DNA from 2 places in the Sphingomonas pollutisoli genome. Region 1 is predicted to be linked to the other one. Evidence: predicted binding sites of a transcription regulator. Region 1 holds the regulator's gene; the other holds the start of a gene.
The links. Region 1 encodes LexA, which represses DNA repair genes until DNA is damaged. Its sites were predicted from a motif close to GTTCCNCNCTTGTTCT; they were not measured.
Positions count from the first base shown of each region.

Region 2: a site for LexA is predicted at 7,006-7,021, ahead of PX554_RS14425 (putative DNA modification/repair radical SAM protein). Genes of this name have one in related genera too.

Region 1 is NZ_JARFNJ010000002.1:100,107-109,421, forward strand. Features, by position in the region: gene PX554_RS03900 (reverse transcriptase domain-containing protein) at 1-512, shown strand, start outside; gene PX554_RS03905 (molybdopterin molybdotransferase MoeA) at 544-1,728, shown strand; gene lexA (transcriptional repressor LexA) at 1,797-2,465, shown strand; partial or broken gene PX554_RS03915 (ComEC/Rec2 family competence protein) at 2,470-4,587, opposite strand; gene gltX (glutamate--tRNA ligase) at 4,616-6,055, shown strand; gene PX554_RS03925 (citrate synthase) at 6,074-7,357, shown strand; gene PX554_RS03930 (hypothetical protein) at 7,344-7,556, shown strand; gene PX554_RS03935 (magnesium and cobalt transport protein CorA) at 7,561-8,529, opposite strand; gene PX554_RS03940 (TrmH family RNA methyltransferase) at 8,629-9,315, shown strand, end outside.
Region 2 is NZ_JARFNJ010000006.1:104,782-114,096, reverse strand. Features, by position in the region: gene PX554_RS14475 (hypothetical protein) at 235-648, opposite strand; gene PX554_RS14470 (hypothetical protein) at 659-1,012, opposite strand; gene PX554_RS14465 (J domain-containing protein) at 1,023-1,565, opposite strand; RNA gene rnpB (RNase P RNA component class A) at 1,856-2,241, opposite strand; gene PX554_RS14455 (N-acetylmuramoyl-L-alanine amidase) at 2,252-2,941, opposite strand; gene PX554_RS14450 (histidine phosphotransferase family protein) at 3,062-3,706, opposite strand; gene PX554_RS14445 (M67 family metallopeptidase) at 3,762-4,169, opposite strand; gene PX554_RS14440 (RluA family pseudouridine synthase) at 4,190-5,137, shown strand; gene rpoH (RNA polymerase sigma factor RpoH) at 5,195-6,100, shown strand; gene mtgA (monofunctional biosynthetic peptidoglycan transglycosylase) at 6,209-6,886, shown strand; gene PX554_RS14425 (putative DNA modification/repair radical SAM protein) at 7,024-8,265, shown strand; gene PX554_RS14420 (UdgX family uracil-DNA binding protein) at 8,286-9,315, shown strand, end outside.

The DNA.
Region 1 (9,315 bases):
CTCGGGACTTTGCTATGAATGAAATCAAGAAACATGGGTCAAAGCTTCTTATTAAAGAAAGCAAAACATCTGTATTGAGATACTTTTCGGTTCCTGGCGGACAAGACTTCAAAAAGATACACGGCGAACAAGGTACAAATGGGCTAGAGTACCTCGGCTTCCGTTACGATGGCAAAGCAGCTTATTTGCGGGATAGCACGATGTCGAGACTTTACCGAAAGGTCACTCGCTCGATCCGCGCAGAGGCGCGTGCATTGGTACGGCGATATCCAGAAAAAGATCAATCATATATAGAAAGCAAGTTTAACGCTGCGAAATTTATGCAGCGCTATGGAAGAGTCGAAGATTTTGACCCGAAAGCCAGCTACGATACTTGGACTTTCTGGACATACGCTAGGCGGGCAATCGAAATATTCGGCCCGTTAGGTAAACCGATCAGCGGCCAGTTGAAAAACTATGGACAAATTGTTCGGACACGAATGACGCATGAAATTGCGCATGCCCTCTCCTAGCGAATAATATATAACTGGCCCGGACCTCAACATGCCACCCCTAGTCTCCGTAGACTCCGCCCTCACCCGCCTCCTCGCGCTCGCAACACCCGTCGCGCCCGAAACCGTCCCGATCCGCGCCGCCGCCGGCCGCTGGGCCGCGTCGGATGTCGCGGCACTCCGCACCCAGCCCTATGCCGATCTCTCGGCGATGGACGGCTATGCGTTGCGCTTCGCCGATCTGCCCGGCCCCTTCACCGTCATCGGCGAGAGCGCGGCCGGCACGCCCTTCGCGGGCAGCGTCGGCGCGCGCGAGGCGGTCCGCATCTTCACCGGCGCGACGATGCCCGCCGGCGCGGACAGCGTGCTGGTGCAGGAGGAGGCCGCGCGCGACGGCGCGATCCTCAGCGTCACCGGCGCCGGCCCCGCTTATGCCGGCCGCAACGTGCGCCGCGCGGGGCTCGATTTCCACGCGGGCGACGTGCTCGTGCCGGCCGGCGCGCGGATCACCCCGGCGCGGATCGCGGTCGCGGCGACCGGTGGGCACGGCGCGCTCCCGGTCCGCCGCCGCGTGCGCGTCGCCACCGTCGCGACCGGCGACGAACTGGTCGCGCCCGGCGCGCCGCTCCCGCCCGGCGCGCTGCCCGAATCGAACGGCGCGATGCTCGCCGCGATGCTCGCCGATCTGCCGGTCGAGGTGATCGATCTCGGCATCCTGCCCGATCGGCTCGACACGATCACCGCCGCCTTCGCTGCCGTCGAGGCCGATATCCTCGTCACCACCGGCGGCGCGTCGGTCGGCGATCATGATCTGGTGCGACCCGCGCTGGAGGCAGCGGGCGGCAACCTCGATTTCTGGCGGATCGCGCTGCGCCCCGGCAAGCCGATGCTGGCCGGGCGGCTGAACGGCGCGGTCGTGCTCGGCCTGCCCGGCAACCCGGTGTCGGCGTTCGTCACCGCGACGCTGTTCCTGCGCCCGCTGATCGCGCACATGAGCGGCGCCGCCGATCCGCAGCCGCGCCGCGCGACCGCGATCCTCGGCGAAGACCTGCCCGCCAACGATCACCGCGCCGATTACCTGCGCGCCGAGACGCGCGGGGGCCGCGTGTACGTCGCCGCGATCCAGGACAGTTCGATGCTGCGCACGCTCGCCCGCGCCGATTGCCTGGTGATCCGCGCGCCGAACGCGCCTCCGGCAAGCGCCGGCGACTCGGTCGAAATCCTGCCGATCGGCTGATGGACACCGCTTGACTTGCATCCTACCGTTCCATATTGGTTCCGCATCTGTTCGGACGGAGGAACGCGATGCTCACTCGCAAGCAGCACGAGCTGATCTGCTTCATCAACGATCGCCTGGAGGAAACCGGCGTGTCGCCCTCGTTCGAGGAGATGAAGGAGGCGCTCGATCTCAAGTCGAAGTCGGGCGTGCATCGGCTCATCAGCGCACTCGAGGAGCGCCAGTTCATCCGCCGTCTGCCCAACCGCGCGCGCGCGCTCGAAGTGCTGCGCATGCCCGAGCGGGTCGCCGCCGCGAAGAAGGCGGCTGTCGCGCCGCCCGCCAACCTCCGCCCGCTGCCCGAGCCCGCCAACGACGTGATCGAGATCCCGCTCCACGGCCGCATCGCCGCCGGCGTGCCGATCGAGGCGTTCGAGGGCCAGTCGATGCTCGCGGTGCCCGCCGCGCTGCTGGGCGGTGGCGAGCATTATGCGCTTGAAGTCGCAGGCGATTCGATGGTCGATGCCGGCATCCTCGATGGCGATTACGCGCTGATCCGCCGCACCGAGACCGCCCGCGACGGCGAGATCGTCGTCGCGTTGATCGAAGACGCCGAGGCGACGCTCAAATATTTCCGCCGCGAGGGCGCGATGGTCCGTCTCGATCCCGCCAACCGCGCCTACGATCCCCAGCGCTACGCCCCCGCGCAGGTCCGTATCCAGGGAAAGCTCGCCGGCCTGCTCCGCCGCTACGACTGACCCGCCACGGGTGACGGTCCTCGCTGTGGCTCACGATAGCGATGTTTCGGGTCGAAAAGGTGATCGCCACTCCACCCGTCTCGGCCAGCGTGGCGGCGTCGAGCTTCAGCCAGCGCGGCGAGCAAGCGCGCGGCAATCGCCGCTCGGAGATGACGATATCGACGCCGGCGCAGAGCGGGACGAGCTGCTCGGACGGAACTAAGTAAGCGCTGCGCGTGGCGAGGATTCGCCAAGCCCCGCGGCGAACGAGGCACAGATCGCGGCTGCACCGCGCGTCAGGCTGCTCGGACATCAGCAGCGGCACCGCATCGACCCCGCCATTCTCGGCGAAGGTCGATGCGGTATAATCGCCGGTCCGATCCCGCAGCACCGCGAGGTTGCCGCCCGCCGTCCGGATCGCCGCGTGCCGCCCGTCCCCGGTGACAAGCAGATCGGGCGCCGGCGTCAGCACCGCCCATGCAGCGCCGATCACCAGCGGCACCGCGCCCAGCCGCCGCCACCGCGTCCGCCACAAGGCGATCCACAGCCCGCCGGCGACCATCAGAGCATAGGCGCCCGCAGGCATCGCCGGTATCGACGCGACCGCCCCCGGCAACCCCGCCACCGAATGCGCGATCCACAGCAGCAGATCGAGCGACCGCGCCGCGACCCACCAGAACGGCCAGCCGGCGCCGACGCAGTCGAACAGCAACGCCAGCGCCTCGAAGGGCATCGTCACGAAGGTCGTCAGCGGAATCGCGACGATATTGGCGACCGATCCATACACGCCCGCGCGGTGGAAATGGAACACCGAGATCGGGATCAGCGCCAGCTCCACCACGACGCCCGTCAGCAGCAACGAGCCAAGCCCGCGCAGCATCGCCCGCCCGCGCCCCTCCTCGTGCGGCCCGAACCAGCGCTTGATCGCCGGATGCTCGTGCAGCGATACGATCGCCGCCACCGCCGCGAACGAAAGCTGGAAGCTCGGCCCCGCGAGCGCCTCGGGATAGAGCGACAGCACCACGAATGCGCCCGCCGCGACCAGCCGCAGCGTGATCGCCTCGCGCCCCATTGCCAGCGCGACCAGCACCAGCAGCGCCGCGACGCACGACCGCACGGTCGGGACTTCGGCGCCGGTGAGCAGCGTATAGCCGATCGCCGCGACCGCGCCCGCCCCCGCCGCGATCAACGGCACGCGCCAGCGTAGCGCGATCCACGGCACCAACGCGAGCAGCCGTCCGACGATCAGCATGACCGCGCCGACCACGGCGGTGATATGCAGCCCGCTCACGGAAAGCAGATGCGCCAGTCCGGAACGCCGCATCGCCTCCGCGTCTTTCTCGGGGATCGCGCCTTGGTCGCCGGTCGCGAGCGCGGCGGCGATCGCGCCGGCGCCGCCGGGCGCGCTCGCCTGAATGTGGCGCGACAAGCGTTGCCGCAGGCCGCCCCCCGCCGCCTCGCCCGGTATCAACACCGCCACGGGGGCGATGCCGCGACCGGTCGCACCGATCCCATCGAACCAGGCCACTCGCGCGAAGTCATAGGCGCCCGGCACCGCCGGCGCCGGCGGCGGGAGCAGCCGCGCGCGCAGCCGTATCGTCGCGCCCACCCCCAGCCCCGTCGGCACGTCCGCGACGGCCAGATTGACGCGCAGGTGCGGCGGCAACACCGGTGCGGTACGATCGCCTTCCGCAAGCACGCGCGACGGCGCCAGCCGCAACCGCACGAGATCGCGCGCCGCGATCGGGTCGACCCGCTCTACCTTCGCCTCGAACCGGGCCAGCACCGGGCCGGCCAGCGGCGCGACGCCGACCGACTCGGCGCGCCACCAGACGAGCAGGACGCCGCACGCGACGAGCATCGCCGCCACCGCGAGCGCTCGCCCGGCGCGTCCACCGTGTCCGATCGCCACGGCCGCGAGCGATACGCCCCCCGCCCCCAGCGCGGCGACGGTCCACGTCAACGGATCGGGAAGTTCCAGCCACAGCGTGACACCCGCGCCGAGCATTACCGGCAGCCACAGCACCAGTTGGTCGCGCTCGGCTTCGAGCCAGCGCTCCAACGCCGCCACCCAAGCGGGCGGCCAGCCGATTTGAAGCGGCGAAGGTCGCGTGCTAGGGGCGTCGGCGGCTAAGCTGGCCATCGATACTCATGTCTGGGAGCAAGCGCGGTTGGGCGCAACATCTGATAGCGCGGCGGCCACGTCCGGCACGCCCGAAACCGCAAACATCGTCACCCGGTTCGCGCCCTCGCCGACCGGCTATCTCCACATCGGGGGCGCGCGCACGGCCTTGTTCAACTGGCTGTACGCCAAGGCCAAAGGCGGCAAGTTCCTGCTGCGGATCGAAGATACCGACCGCGCGCGCTCGACCCAGCCGGCGATCGACGCGATCCTCACCTCGATGCGGTGGCTCGGGCTCGACTGGGACGGCGATGCCGTGTTCCAGTTCGAACGCGCGGCGCGCCACGCCGAGGTCGCGCACCAGATGGTCGAAAGCGGCCACGCCTATCGCTGCTACATGACGCACGAGGAACTGGCGGCGATGCGCGCCGAGGCGGAGGCGGCCAAGCGCCCCCTGCGCGTCCGCAGCCCGTGGCGCGACCGCGCGCCGGAAGCGGGCGACAAGCCCTACGTCATCCGCCTCAAGGCGCCGACCGAGGGCGCGACGACGATCGTCGATCGCGTCCAGGGCAGCATCACCGTTCAAAATTCCGAGCTCGACGATCTCATCCTGCTGCGCTCTGATGGCACACCAACCTATATGCTGGCCGTGGTGGTCGACGATCACGATATGGGCGTGACACACGTCATCCGCGGCGACGATCATCTCAACAACGCCTTCCGCCAGTTGCCGATCATCAAGGCGATGGACTGGCCCGAGCCGATCTACGCGCATGTGCCGATGATTCATGGGCCGGACGGGGGCAAGCTTTCGAAGCGGCACGGCGCGGTCGGCGTGGAATATTACCGCGACGAACTCGGCATGCTGCCCGAAGCGGTGGATAATTACCTGCTTCGGCTCGGCTGGGGTCACGGCGATGACGAAATCATCAGCCGCGAGCAGGCGGTCGCGTGGTTCGATCTCGACGGCATCGGCAAGTCGCCGTCACGCTTCGACCTCAAGAAGCTCGAAAACCTCAACGGGCATTATATCCGTGAGGCGGACGACGGCCGACTGGCCGCGTTGGTCGCGGCGCGGTTCGATCCCGCATTGAGCGAGGATCAGCGCGCCCTGCTCGAACGCGCGATGCCGTCGCTGAAGCCGCGGGCAGCCAGCCTGATCGAACTCGCCGATGGCGCGCAATTCCTGTTCCGTCAGCGTCCGCTCGCGATCGCGGTGGAAGCCGCGCCGCTTCTCGCCGGAAATGCGCAACCGTTGCTCGCTGCACTGCACACGGCGCTTGACGCGCTCGACGGCTGGGATACGGAGGCGCTCGAGTCTGCGGTTCGGCAGGTCGCCGAGGATGCGGGGGTCAAACTCGGCCAGGTCGCGCAGCCGCTGCGCGCCGCCTTGACCGGACGCAAGACCTCCCCCGGTATCTTCGACGTGCTTGTGCTGCTCGGGCGCGAGGAAAGCCTCGGCCGGATCGCCGATCAGATACAGAACTGAATAGAGGAAGAGACATCGATGACCGACACCGCGAAACTGAGTGTAGCCGGCAAGGACGTTGAGAACGCGGTGATTTCGGGCACGGTCGGCCCGGACGTGATCGACATCCGCAAGCTGTATGCGCAGACCGGAATGTTCACCTACGATCCCGGCTTCACCTCGACGGCGAGCTGCGACTCCGCGATCACCTATATCGACGGTGACCAGGGTGTGTTGCTGCACCGCGGCTATCCGATCGGCCAGCTCGCCGAACAGTCGAGCTTCATGGAGACCTGCTACCTCCTGCTCAACGGCGAGCTGCCCTCGGCCGACGAACTCACCAAGTTCGAATATACGATCAGCCGCCACACGATGCTGCATGAGCAGCTCGCGACCTTCTATCGCGGCTTCCGCCGCGACGCGCATCCGATGGCGGTGATGTGCGGCGTGGTCGGCGCGCTCTCGGCGTTCTACCAGGATTCGGCCGATGTGTCGGACCCGATGCAGCGCATGATCGCCAGCCACCGGCTGATCGCCAAGATGCCGACGATTGCGGCGATGGCGTACAAATATTCGATCGGCCAGCCGTTCATGCACCCCAAGAACGACCTGAGCTACACCGGCAACTTCCTGCGCATGACCTTCGGCGTTCCGGCCGAGGAATATGAGGTCAATCCGATCGTCGAGAAGGCGATGGACCGTATCTTCATCCTCCACGCCGATCACGAACAGAACGCCTCGACCTCGACCGTCCGGCTCGCCGGCTCGTCGGGCGCCAATCCGTTCGCGTGCATCGCGGCGGGCATCGCCTGCCTGTGGGGGCCGGCGCATGGTGGCGCGAACGAGGCCGCGCTCAACATGCTCCGCGAGATCGGCACCCCGGACAAGATCCCGCATTATATCGAGCGCGCCAAGGACAAGAACGACCCGTTCCGCCTGATGGGCTTCGGGCACCGCGTCTACAAGAACTACGATCCGCGCGCGACGGTGATGCAGAAGACCGTGCGCGAGGTGTTCGCGTCGCTCAACGTCACGGATCCGGTGTTCGAAACCGCGCTGCGGCTCGAGGAGATCGCGCTCAACGATCCGTATTTCATCGAGAAGAAGCTGTTCCCGAACGTCGATTTCTATTCGGGCATCATCCTTTCGGCGATCGGCTTCCCGACCACGATGTTCACCGCGCTGTTCGCGCTCGCGCGCACTGTCGGCTGGGTCGCGCAGTGGAACGAGATGATCTCGGATCCGGCGCAGAAGATCGGCCGGCCGCGCCAGCTCTACACCGGCGCGACGCAGCGCGATTACGTTCCCCTTGCGACCCGCTGACGCGCTCCGCATCGTCCTCCTCATCGCCGGCGCGCTCGCGCTGGCGATGGGATTGCTGTGGATCGGCCAGGGCTTAGGTGTGATCCGCTGGCCGGCATCGAGCTTCATGATCGATGCGCGGCGCTGGGTACTCTACGGCGCGGTCCTCGTGGTCGCGGGCGGTTTGCTGATCCTTCGGAACCGCCGCCCGCGGCGGTGATCGCTCACAGCCAACCCAATCGCCGGAACCGCCAGTAGAGCACGGCGCATACCCCGACGATCACCGCCAGCGTCAGCGGATAGCCCCAAACCCATTTCAGTTCGGGCATATGCTCGAAATTCATGCCGTAGATGCCGGCGATCGCGGTCGGCACCGCCAGAATCGCGGCCCAGGCCGCTAGCTGACGGGTGATCGCGCCAGTGCGCTGCCCTTCGAGCAGATTGCTGAATTCGAACACCGACGTCAGCACCTCGCGCAATCCCTCGACCATCGATTGTACGCGACGGACATGGTCGAGCACGTCGCTGAAATAGGGCCGCGCGTCAACGTCGATACACGGCAGATCCAGCCGCACGAACTTGCCCGCAACCTCCCCCATCGGCACGAGAACGCGCTGAAAGCGCATCAGCTCGCGGCGCAGCGCGAAGATCCGCGCGACCTCGTCGCGGTTGAGAAACGCGTCGATGGCGCGGCGCTCCATCGCGATCACCTCTTCTTCGATCGTCTCTACGATCGGCAGATAGCCGTCCGCGATGAAATCGAGGATAGCATGCAGGACGTAATCGACGCCCTGCGCGAGCAGCGTCGGCGCCTTTTCGAGATTGTCACGCAAGGATAGATGTTTGCGCGGCGAGCCGTGGCGCACGCTGATGATGTGGCTGTGCCCGACGAAAATCGACGTCTCGCCATAAATGATCTTGTCGCCTTCCAGGTGCGCGGTGCGGGCGACGACGAAAAGCTGGTCGCCATAGACATCGACTTTCGGAAGCTGGTCGGCCTTCAGCGCATCCTCGATCGCGAGCGGATGAAGATTATACGCCGTCTGCAGGGTACGCAGTTCGGCTTCGTCGGGTTCGGCGATGCCGATCCAGACGAACTCCGATTTGTTGTGCGCGCAATCGACCTTCTCATCGATGTCGATCTCGCGCACTTTTTTGCCGTCACGGTAGAGGTAGGCGGCAATCACGCTCATCGACGGGCCTTTGGAAACAGCGGTTTGGTGCGCGGTAGCAGAACACGTGCGCGTCGCTCAATCATCGACGCGGCGCTTTGGTTGCGGCATAGGCGGGCGATGCCGCGCGAGATCACCGCTTATTCGAACCCGCTCATCAAACGCGTGCGTGCGCTGCGCGAGAAACGTCATCGCCGCGAGGAAGGGCTGTTCCTCGCCGAAGGGCTGCGCATCCTGACGGAAGCGCGCGAGAGCGGCCGCCTGCCGATCTACCTTTTCTTCGCGCGGGACAGCGCGGCGCATCCGCTGGTGCGCGCGCTCGTCGCGGACGTCGAGGCGGCGGGTGGCGAGGCGATCGAGACCGTGCCCGACATCCTCTCCAAGCTGTCGGGCAAGGACAATCCGCAGGCCGTGGTCGGCGTCTTCGAGGAATTCGCGGCCGAACTGACCAAGCTCGATCGCGGCGCCGCCAAAATCTGGCTGGTCGCCGAGCGGCTGCGCGATCCCGGCAATCTCGGCACGATCCTGCGTACCGGCGACGCGGTCGGCGCGGGCGGACTGATCCTGATCGGCGAGTGCGTCGATCCGTTCTCGCTCGAAGCAGTGCGCGCGAGCATGGGCGCGCTGTTCACCGTGCCCATCGTTCAAAGCGGCTGGGCGGACTTCCTGACGTGGCTGCGCGCCGGCCCCGGCCAACTCGTCGGCCTCAGCCTCGACACCGATCAGCATTATCGCGAAGCGGACTACACCGCGCCGACATTCCTTCTCACCGGCAACGAAGCCCAAGGCATGCCGGACGACTATGCG
Region 2 (9,315 bases), on a different contig from region 1:
GCGCGCGTGTCGGGCGGGAGATACCGTTCGCACTGAGCGAAGTCGAAGTGCGTGCCACAAGCGCCACACTCCACCCACATGCGTCCCCCCGGCGCAGGCCGGGGCCGTTACGTGTCGGCCGCCCGGCTCGCCACATCACACTGCGGCCCCGGCCTACGCCGGGGCGACGTACCCCACGCCCCAAATCACTGGAAAGCCGCGCCCGCCCTCCTCAGCGCGCCCGACCTACAACGCTCAATTCTTCACCTTCGGCGGCCGCGGATACGGCACGAAATCGTTCAGCCCGACCGACGCACCCGCCATCCGCGTGCCGCGGTCGATCAGCCGCACGATGTCGATCCGGCACGTCTGCCCGCCCCGCGGCTCGCTGACGAGGATGTCGTCGTCGTCGAGGAAGTTCGCGCCGCTCGGCCGGTTGACGTAGATCGTGCCGTCGCTGGTCGTATAGACGATCGCGGTCCGGTCGATGATCTCGCTCGAACGGATCTGCGTCAACGACAGGCAATCCACCGGCTTGCCGGCGACCCGCCCCTCCAGCATCTTGGCGAGCTTCGCCTCGCCGGTAAGCCGCTCCTTCGCCTGCGCGGGCACGGCGGAACCGATCACCGCCAGCGCGGCGATCGCGGTGAGACAGTGGGAAACACGCATCGAATTTCTCCTAGGCCTCCAGCGTAGCCGAGTCGTGCTGAACCTGCGCTGACACGTCGGGCTCCGCCGCGTCCAGCCCCAGCCCCGCGATCACCGCGTCGAGCGGCGCGCCCGCGCGGACGATCTGCCAGTGCCGACTGTCGGCGCTGTCGACCACGGTCACCGCGCCGCGCGGGCAGACCTTGAGGCATTGCACCTCGACGATCCCGATCGGCGCCTTGCGGCCGGCCTTCACCCCGAGCCGTTTGCGCAGCACCTTGGCCAGCGGCTTCTTGCCGCCCGCCCCGAACCCGCCGCCGAGCTTCTTCGAACATTTCGCGCACACCAGCAACGTGCGCGACCAGTCCGACCGGACGGTCTTCACGACGCCATCCTCACTGCGCTGGCTTCCACTGCCGCTGTTCCTCGGCGACGCGCAGCACGTCATAGGCGGCCTGGATCGCCTGGAAGCGCGCGGCGGCGTCCGTGTCGCCGGGGCGGACATCGGGATGGTTCTGCTTGGCGAGCCGCCGCCATGCCAGCCGCACCGCGTCGAAATCGGCATCCACCTCGAGGTCCAGCACCTCGAGCGCGCGCAGCTCGTCGCGCGAGCGACTGCCGTCGCCCGATCCGGCCCATTGCTGGTGGCGCGAGGTGGTGTAGCCGTCGGCGGTGCGCGTCTCCGCCGCCTCTCGCTCGGCCGCCTCCTCGGCGCTCAGCCCCTCGAAGTAGTTCCAGCCGCGATTATACTCGCCGGCATGTTCCTGGCAGAAATACCAGCGCTCGGGGCTGTTGGGCGATTTCGGCGCCGGGCAATTGCCCGGCTCGGTGCAGCCATGCCGGTCGCACAGCCGCACCTTCGCGGCCTCGCGGCTCGATTCGCCATACGCCCGCCAGCGTGGAAATCCCCAATCATCTCGTCTCGTCGCGCGCGCCATAGCGGACCATCTAGGCACGCGGGTGCGGCATTGCCATGACGGATTGGTGACAGGCGTGATTTTGCGGGGACGGATGGCGCCCGAACGCACCTGCCGGATCGCGGGAGATCGGCAAGCTCGCCCTGTCCTACACCGCCGCCCGGTGCCATTCTTGCCGCGCTCTTCGACATCGCCGGCGAGATCGCGTCCGCGCGCGTCGCGCAAACATCGCAGGGGTCCGCGACCTTCACGACGTTTGCCGCCCGTGCGCAACATAGGCGACGTTAGCAACGTTTCGCCCGCGCGCGGGGAATACCAGAGGGTCTGTAAGCCGGGTTCTGTCCACCCTCTTCACGAAGGATAGGCGACCATTCCTCTAGGGCGACGCTCGCACGCCGCCTCAAGCAACCAACCCGGACGACGAGCAGAAACGATGCCCATGTGCCGTCCCTATTCGGTCTTGCTCCCGGTGGGGTTTGCCATGCCGCCTGCCGTTACCGGAGGCGCGGTGCGCTTTTGCCGCACCCTTTCACCCTTGCCTGTCGCCACGCTCGCGCGCGGCCCATCGGCGGTCTGCTCTCTGTGGCACTGTCCCTGGGGTCACCCCCGCCGGGCGTTACCCGGCACCGTCGTTTCGCGGAGCCCGGACTTTCCTCGGCATGTGCCAAGCACATGACGCGGCCGCCCGACCCTCTGGTGGACCCGCCTTAGTCGTCCCCTTGCGGTTTGGGCAACAGTAAAGCGAGTAGAATGCTGCGACACTCGCCGTCGATCTCGCCGTCGATCAGTTCGGGCCGGTAGCGGCGCTGGAACGCGACCACCGCCGCCAGCTTGTCGGTCACGTCGTAGCCGAACCGCTCGAGCGCGATCAGGAAGCCCGCGTCGGTCCACATCGGGTCCATCAGGTTGCGCGTGGGCCGGGGCAACGCCAGCCGCAGCCGCGAGAGGCGGTGCCACGGGAACAGCTCGCCCGGATCCTGCTTGCGCCTGGGCGCGATGTCCGAATGGCCGACGACGTTGCCGCGCGTGATCGCGTAGCGTTCCTTGATCTCCCCGGTCAGCGCGATCAGCGCGTCGATCTGCGCATCGGGAAACGGGCGATAGCCGAACTCATGGCCGGGGTTGACCAGCTCGATCCCGATCGAGGCACTGTTGACGTCCTCGATCCGCCCCCAGCGCGCCGCGCCGGCATGCCACGCGCGCTTGTCCTCGGCGACGAGCCGGTGGACGGTGCCGTCCTCGTCGATCATATAATGCGCCGAAACCTTCGCGGCGGGATCGCAGAGCCGCGCCAGCGCCGATGCCGCGTCGGCCATCCCGGTATAATGGAGAACGATCATGGTGATCGGCAGCGCGCGCTCGTCGAAATTGGGAGACGCCGTCTCGGTGATCGTCATGTACGCTCCTGCTCACCCCCGCGCGGGAGCGGCGCCGGGATCAAGCGGCTGCGATAGTCAATCCCGCCGCATTCGCCAACTCATAGCCGCTGCGGTCGCAGGCGGATCGGCGGCATCCCGTCAGGCGATCTTCAGCGTCGCCCCGAACAGCAGCACCGGATCGCTCGGCTCTGACACCTGGATCGTGCCCTTTGCCTCGGCCACCAGCGCGTGGACGAGACAGGCGGCCGCCACGCGCGGCGTCGCAGCAACGTCGATGTCGGCGCCAGTCAGCGCGGTTCGAAGCTCCGCGTCGAGCACGATCCGCGGCCCGTCCGCGCGCACGACGATCTCGACCTGATCGCCAACGCATTCCGCGCCGACATCGAGTTGCCCGCCACGGATCAGCGCGTCGCCGGCGATGAGCGCGAGGTTGAGCAGCACCTTGATACCCACTTTGGGCAAGATCGGGTCTTCGACCAACCAGCCAAGCTTGATCCGCTGGGTATCGCCGAAAAGTCCGTCGATCGCCGCGCGCGCCTCACGCGAATCGATCGTCTCGCCGAAGCCACCGGCCGCGCCGAACGCGAGCCGGAAGAATTTGAGCTTGTTGGCCGACGCCCTGGCGCTCTCGCTGAGCAACTCCAGGCAGCGCGCGCGCATGTCCGGGTCGTGCTCGTCGGCGAGCAGTTCGAGGCCGTTGTTGAGCGCGCCCACCGGGCTGAGCAGATCGTGGCACAGGCGCGAGCACAACAGGCTGGCGAAATCGACGGCGTTGATAGTCAAGAACAATGCTCCCGCGTATCGCGCCTATGTGGCCCACCAACGAGTCCGCCGCAAGTCAGGTCGCGGCGGCGATGCGATAGGGCACCGCGACGAAACGGTGGTGCGCATCGCCGCCCTCGGCACGCCACACGCCGATCGCGCTGCCTGCCGTGATAAGCCACAACTTTCCGTCCGCCGCCGCCATCGCCACGTCGGTCGCGGAAGGGCGCACGTCGCCGCTCGGGTGCGAATGCCAATAGCCGATCAGCTTCGCTCCGCCTGCCCTTTCGGCGCGCAGCGCGGCGAAATGTGCGGCGGGGTCGATCTCGAAGGTGCGCGCCGGGTCGTCCGCGACATTGGCGCACGGCTCGGCCCAAGCGATCCGCGTGTGGTCACCGAACAGCAGCCCGCAGACCTCGCGTGCGCCGTCTGCATGCGCGGCTGCGATGATGCGATGCAGCGCGGTGCTTGAAATCTCCAACATATCCCCCAGATTCCTATTCTATGGACCGGGGGGTTTCCACCATCGAAACATGCGTCGCCGCCACGGAAGGGCTGCGGCTCGACCGCGCGCTCGCCGACGCGCTGCCGACGATATCGCGGGAACGGCTCAAGGCGCTTATCTCGACCGGCGCCGTCACTGACGCGCAGGGCGTGCTGCGCCGCGATCCCGCCAGCAAGGCGGTGCCGGGCGGCCTCTACCGCGTCGTCGTCCCCGCCCCCACGCCGGCGCACAACACGCCGCAGGACATTCCCCTCAACATCGTGTTCGAGGACGATCACCTCATCGTGATCGACAAACAGGCGGGTCTGGTCGTCCATCCGGCGGCGGGCAATCTGGATGGAACGCTGGTCAACGCGCTGCTTCACCATTGCGCGGGGCGGCTCTCTGGCATCGGGGGGGTCGCGCGGCCCGGGATCGTCCACCGTATCGACAAGGACACGTCGGGCCTGATGGTCGCCGCCAAGACCGACCGCGCGCATGAAGGTTTGGCGAAGCAGTTCGCGGCGCACAGCATCGACCGGCGGTATAAGGCGATCGTGTCGGGCAGGCCGTCGCCGGCGCAGGGCAGCGTCGATGCTCCGCTCGCGCGCAGCCCGCAGAATCGCAAGAAGGTCGCGATCGTCGCGGGCGGCAAGCGCGCGGTCACGCATTTCAGCACGCTCGCCCGGCTGCGTGACGCCGCGTTGGTCGAATGCCGGCTGGAAACGGGGCGCACGCATCAGGTCCGCGTCCACATGGCGTCGATCGGCCACCCCTTGCTCGGCGACCCGGTCTATGGTAGAACAAAACCAGCTCACCGGCCTGTTCTGGAAACGTTGAATTTCCGCCGGCAAGCGTTGCATGCGGCCCGTCTGGGGTTCATTCACCCGCTGGAAAGCAACGCTTTGGCATTTGATAGCGAAATGCCTTCGGACATGCAGGAACTGTTCGATAGTCTTAACGTATAGGTTCAAGCGCGGACATCGCCTCGCTATTGGGATGTCCGTCACTAAGGGAGATTGATCATGGCCACCGGCAGCAACGTACCGGCGACGATCCCCGCTCTTGGCGGTGAGGCAAGCCTCAACCGTTATCTGTCTGAGATCAAGAAGTTTCCGATCCTCTCGCCCGAGCAGGAATATATGCTCGCCAAGCGATTCGAGGAGCATGGCGATACCGATGCTGCGGCGCAGCTCGTCACCTCGCACCTGCGACTCGTCGCCAAGATCGCGATGGGCTATCGCGGCTACGGCCTGCCCGTGTCCGAGCTCATCTCGGAGGGCAATATCGGGCTGATGCAGGGCGTGAAGAAGTTCGAGGCGGACCGTGGCTTCCGGTTGGCGACCTATGCGATGTGGTGGATCCGCGCGTCGATTCAGGAATTCATCCTGCGCTCGTGGAGCCTCGTCAAGATGGGCACCACCGCCGCGCAGAAGAAGCTGTTCTTCAACCTGCGCCGGATGAAGTCCAAGCTCGACGCGTTCGAGGATGGCGATCTCAGCCCCGAGCACCTCGCCAAGATCGCGCACGATCTCGGCGTGACCGAGGCCGAGGTCACGAGCATGAACCGCCGCATGTCGATGGGCGGCGACACCTCGCTCAACGTGCCGATGCGTGAGGATGGCGACGGCCAGTGGCAGGATTGGCTTCAGGACGACGCGCCCCTCCAGGACACTGTCGTCGCCGACGCGCAGGAGGCAGATGTCCGTCACGCGATGCTCGAAAGCGCGATGACCGACCTCAACGAGCGCGAGCAGCACATCCTAACCGAGCGTCGCCTCACCGACGAGCCCAAGACGCTCGAGGAGCTGAGCCAGGTCTATGGCGTCTCGCGCGAGCGCGTCCGCCAGATCGAGGTGCGCGCGTTCGAGAAGCTGCAAAAGGCGATGATGCGGCTCGCCGGCGACAAGCGCATGCTCGTCGCCGCCTGAGCGGTTGCGGTTCGGCGCCGGCGGCGCGATGATGCGGCATGCGAAACCGCCCACGCCCGACCGCGCCGGATCACGGATTATGACACGCGTCGATCACGGCGGCGCACGATGATCCTCCGGCTGATCGGCTGGATCTTCAAGCTCCTGCTTGGCTTCCTGCTCCTCTCGGTGGCAATGGTGGTCGTGTACCGCTTCGTGCCGCCGCCGGTGACGCTCACGATGCTGGCGGACGGGCTGAGCGGCCACGGCATCACCAAGTCATGGATGCCGTTGTCGCGCATAGACCCGGACATGCCCCGCGCCGTGATCGCGGGTGAGGATTCGCGCTTCTGCTCGCATCACGGTTTCGACGTCGCCGCGATCGAGCAGGCCTATATGCGCAACGCGAAGGGCGGTCGCATCCGCGGCGGTTCGACGATCAGCCAGCAGACCGCCAAGAACGTCTTCCTCATTCAGGGCGGCGGCTATGTCCGCAAGGCGCTGGAGGCATATTTCACCGTCCTCATCGAAAATCTGTGGGGCAAGCGCCGCATCATGGAAGTCTATCTCAACGTCGCTGAGACCGGGATCGGCACCTACGGCGTCAACGCCGGCGCGATGCGCTATTTCCATCACGACGCCTCCTCACTCACCCCCGCCGAAGCCGGCCGCATCGCGGCGGTCCTCCCCCAGCCCAAGAAGCGCGCGGCGATCGACCCGCATGGCTTCGTCCGGCGCCACGGTAACGCGCTCTCGCGCCGGGTCGGCGTGGTGCGCAGCGGCGGGCTGGACGCCTGCCTGCGATGACCCCGTCGCCCCGGCGAAGGCCGGGGCCGCCACGTAATCTGACGAAACATCCGCCGCAAACACAGCGGCCCGGGCCTTCGCCGGGGCGACGACGGTAGTCGCTCGACATCTAACCCATTAGAACATATACCGAACGGATGGCTCAGCTCGATACCCGCGCGAAACTCGAGATCCTCGCCGATGCCGCGAAATACGACGCGAGTTGCGCCTCGTCCGGTTCGGTCAAGCGCACCTCGCGCGACGGCAAAGGGCTCGGTTCGACCGACAGCGGCATGGGCATCTGCCATGCCTATGCGCCTGACGGACGCTGCATCAGCCTGCTCAAGATCCTGCTCACCAATAGCTGCATCTTCGATTGCCATTATTGTATAAACCGCAAGAGCAGCAACGTCCGCCGCGCCCGCTTCACCATCGAGGAGGTCGTGCGGCTCACCCTCTCCTTCTATCGCCGCAACTATATCGAGGGGCTGTTCCTCTCCTCCGGCATCATCGGCTCGCCAAACTACACAATGGAGCAGATTGTCGAAGTCGCACGCCACTTGCGCGAGGTTCATGAATTTCGGGGCTACATCCACTTGAAAACAATACCGGATGCCGATCCGGAACTGATCCACCAAGCCGGCATGTACGCCGATCGCATTTCGATAAACGTCGAATTGCCGACCGCGAGCGGCCTGAAGCGGCTCGCCCCCGAAAAATCGCAGGACCGGATCGAAGGCGCGATGGCGGGCATGTCGGATGCGATCCTCGACACCGCCGACGCGAAGAAGCGTTACAAATCCGCGCCGCGCTTCGCCCCCGCCGGGCAATCGACGCAGATGATCGTCGGCGCCGACGCCGCGACCGACCGCGATATCGTCTCTCGCGCGGCGGGATTGTACGATTCATTCGGCCTCAAGCGCGTCTATTACTCGGCCTTTTCGCCGATCCCCGATGCGAGCGCGGTACTGCCGCTCCAGCGCCCGCCGCTAATGCGCGAGCACCGACTGTATCAGTCGGACTGGCTGATGCGCTTCTACGCATTCAAGCCGGCGGAAGTCGCCGATGCCGCGGACGAAAACGGCATGATGCGGCTCGACATCGACCCCAAGCTCGCCTGGGCGCTCAAATTTCGCGGTTCCTTCCCGGTCGATGTCAACACGGCGCCGCGCGAAATGCTGCTGCGCGTGCCCGGCCTCGGCACACGCGCGGTCGATAAGATCGTCGCGGCGCGACGCGGCCGACGGCTTACGCTGGCCGATATCGGGCGGCTGACGGTCTCGCTCGCCAAGGTGCGCCCGTTCCTGGTCGCGAGCGACTGGCGCCCGGTCGCGCTTTCCGACAAGGCCGATCTGCCGCTGCCCAAGCCGGCGGCGAAGCAGATGGAATTGTTCGGGTGACGGGGCTCGCGTCCGACGCGATGCGCGTCATCGCGCTCGACGCCGAAGACGATTTTGACGGCTGGCGCGACGGCGTTCGCGCCGCGGTCCACGCCGATATCCCGCCCGAACGGATCGTGTGGCGTGTCGGCTCGGAGCCCGGCGAACTGTTCGGCACGCCCGCCCCCGCCGCCGCGCCAACGGCCGGTTTCACCGTGCCGCGCGCTTTCGTCGATCTCGCCCGCACGGCCATCCTCCATACCGACCGCGAGCGCTTCGCGTTGCTGCACACCCTGCTGGTGCGGTTGCTGGCGCGGCCGGGGTTGCTGGAGGACGCCGCCGATCCGCTGGTGCGCCGCGTCGAGGGTCTCGCGCGCGAGGTCCGCCGCGACATCCACAAGATGCGCGCGTTCGTCCGCTTCCGTGAGGTCGCCGAACCCGACGGCGCTCGCTTCGTCGCCTGGTTCGAGCCTGACTTTCATATCGTGCGCGCCAATGCCGGCTTTTTCATCGACCGGTTCGCGGCGATGCGCTGGTCGATCCTGACCCCGGAAATCTCGATCCACTGGGACGGCGAAACGCTCGCCGAAGGCCCCGGCGCAACCAAGGCGGATGCGCCCGACGGCGATTCGGTCGAGGCGATGTGGCAAAGCTATTATGCCGCGATCTTCAACCCGGCGCGCCTGAAGGTCGGCGCGATGCTCAAGGAGATGCCGCGCAAATATTGGAAAAACATGCCGGAAACCGCGTTGGTGCCGCAGTTGATCGCAGGCGCGCAGGCGCGGGAGGCGGGCATGGTCGAGACGGCGCGCACGAAACCGGGTGGCAATATCGAAGCGGCGTGGGCAGCGCTGCGCGAGGAGGCGATGAGTTGCACCCGCTGCCCACTCCATGCGCACGCCACGCAGACCGTGTTCGGCGAAGGTCCGGTCGATGCGGCGATGATGTTCGTCGGCGAGCAGCCCGGCGATCAGGAGGATCTCGCCGGCCGTCCGTTCGTCGGCCCGGCCGGCCAGCTTTTCGATCGCGCGCTCGCGGAGGCCGGGATCGACCGCGCCACCGTCTATGTCA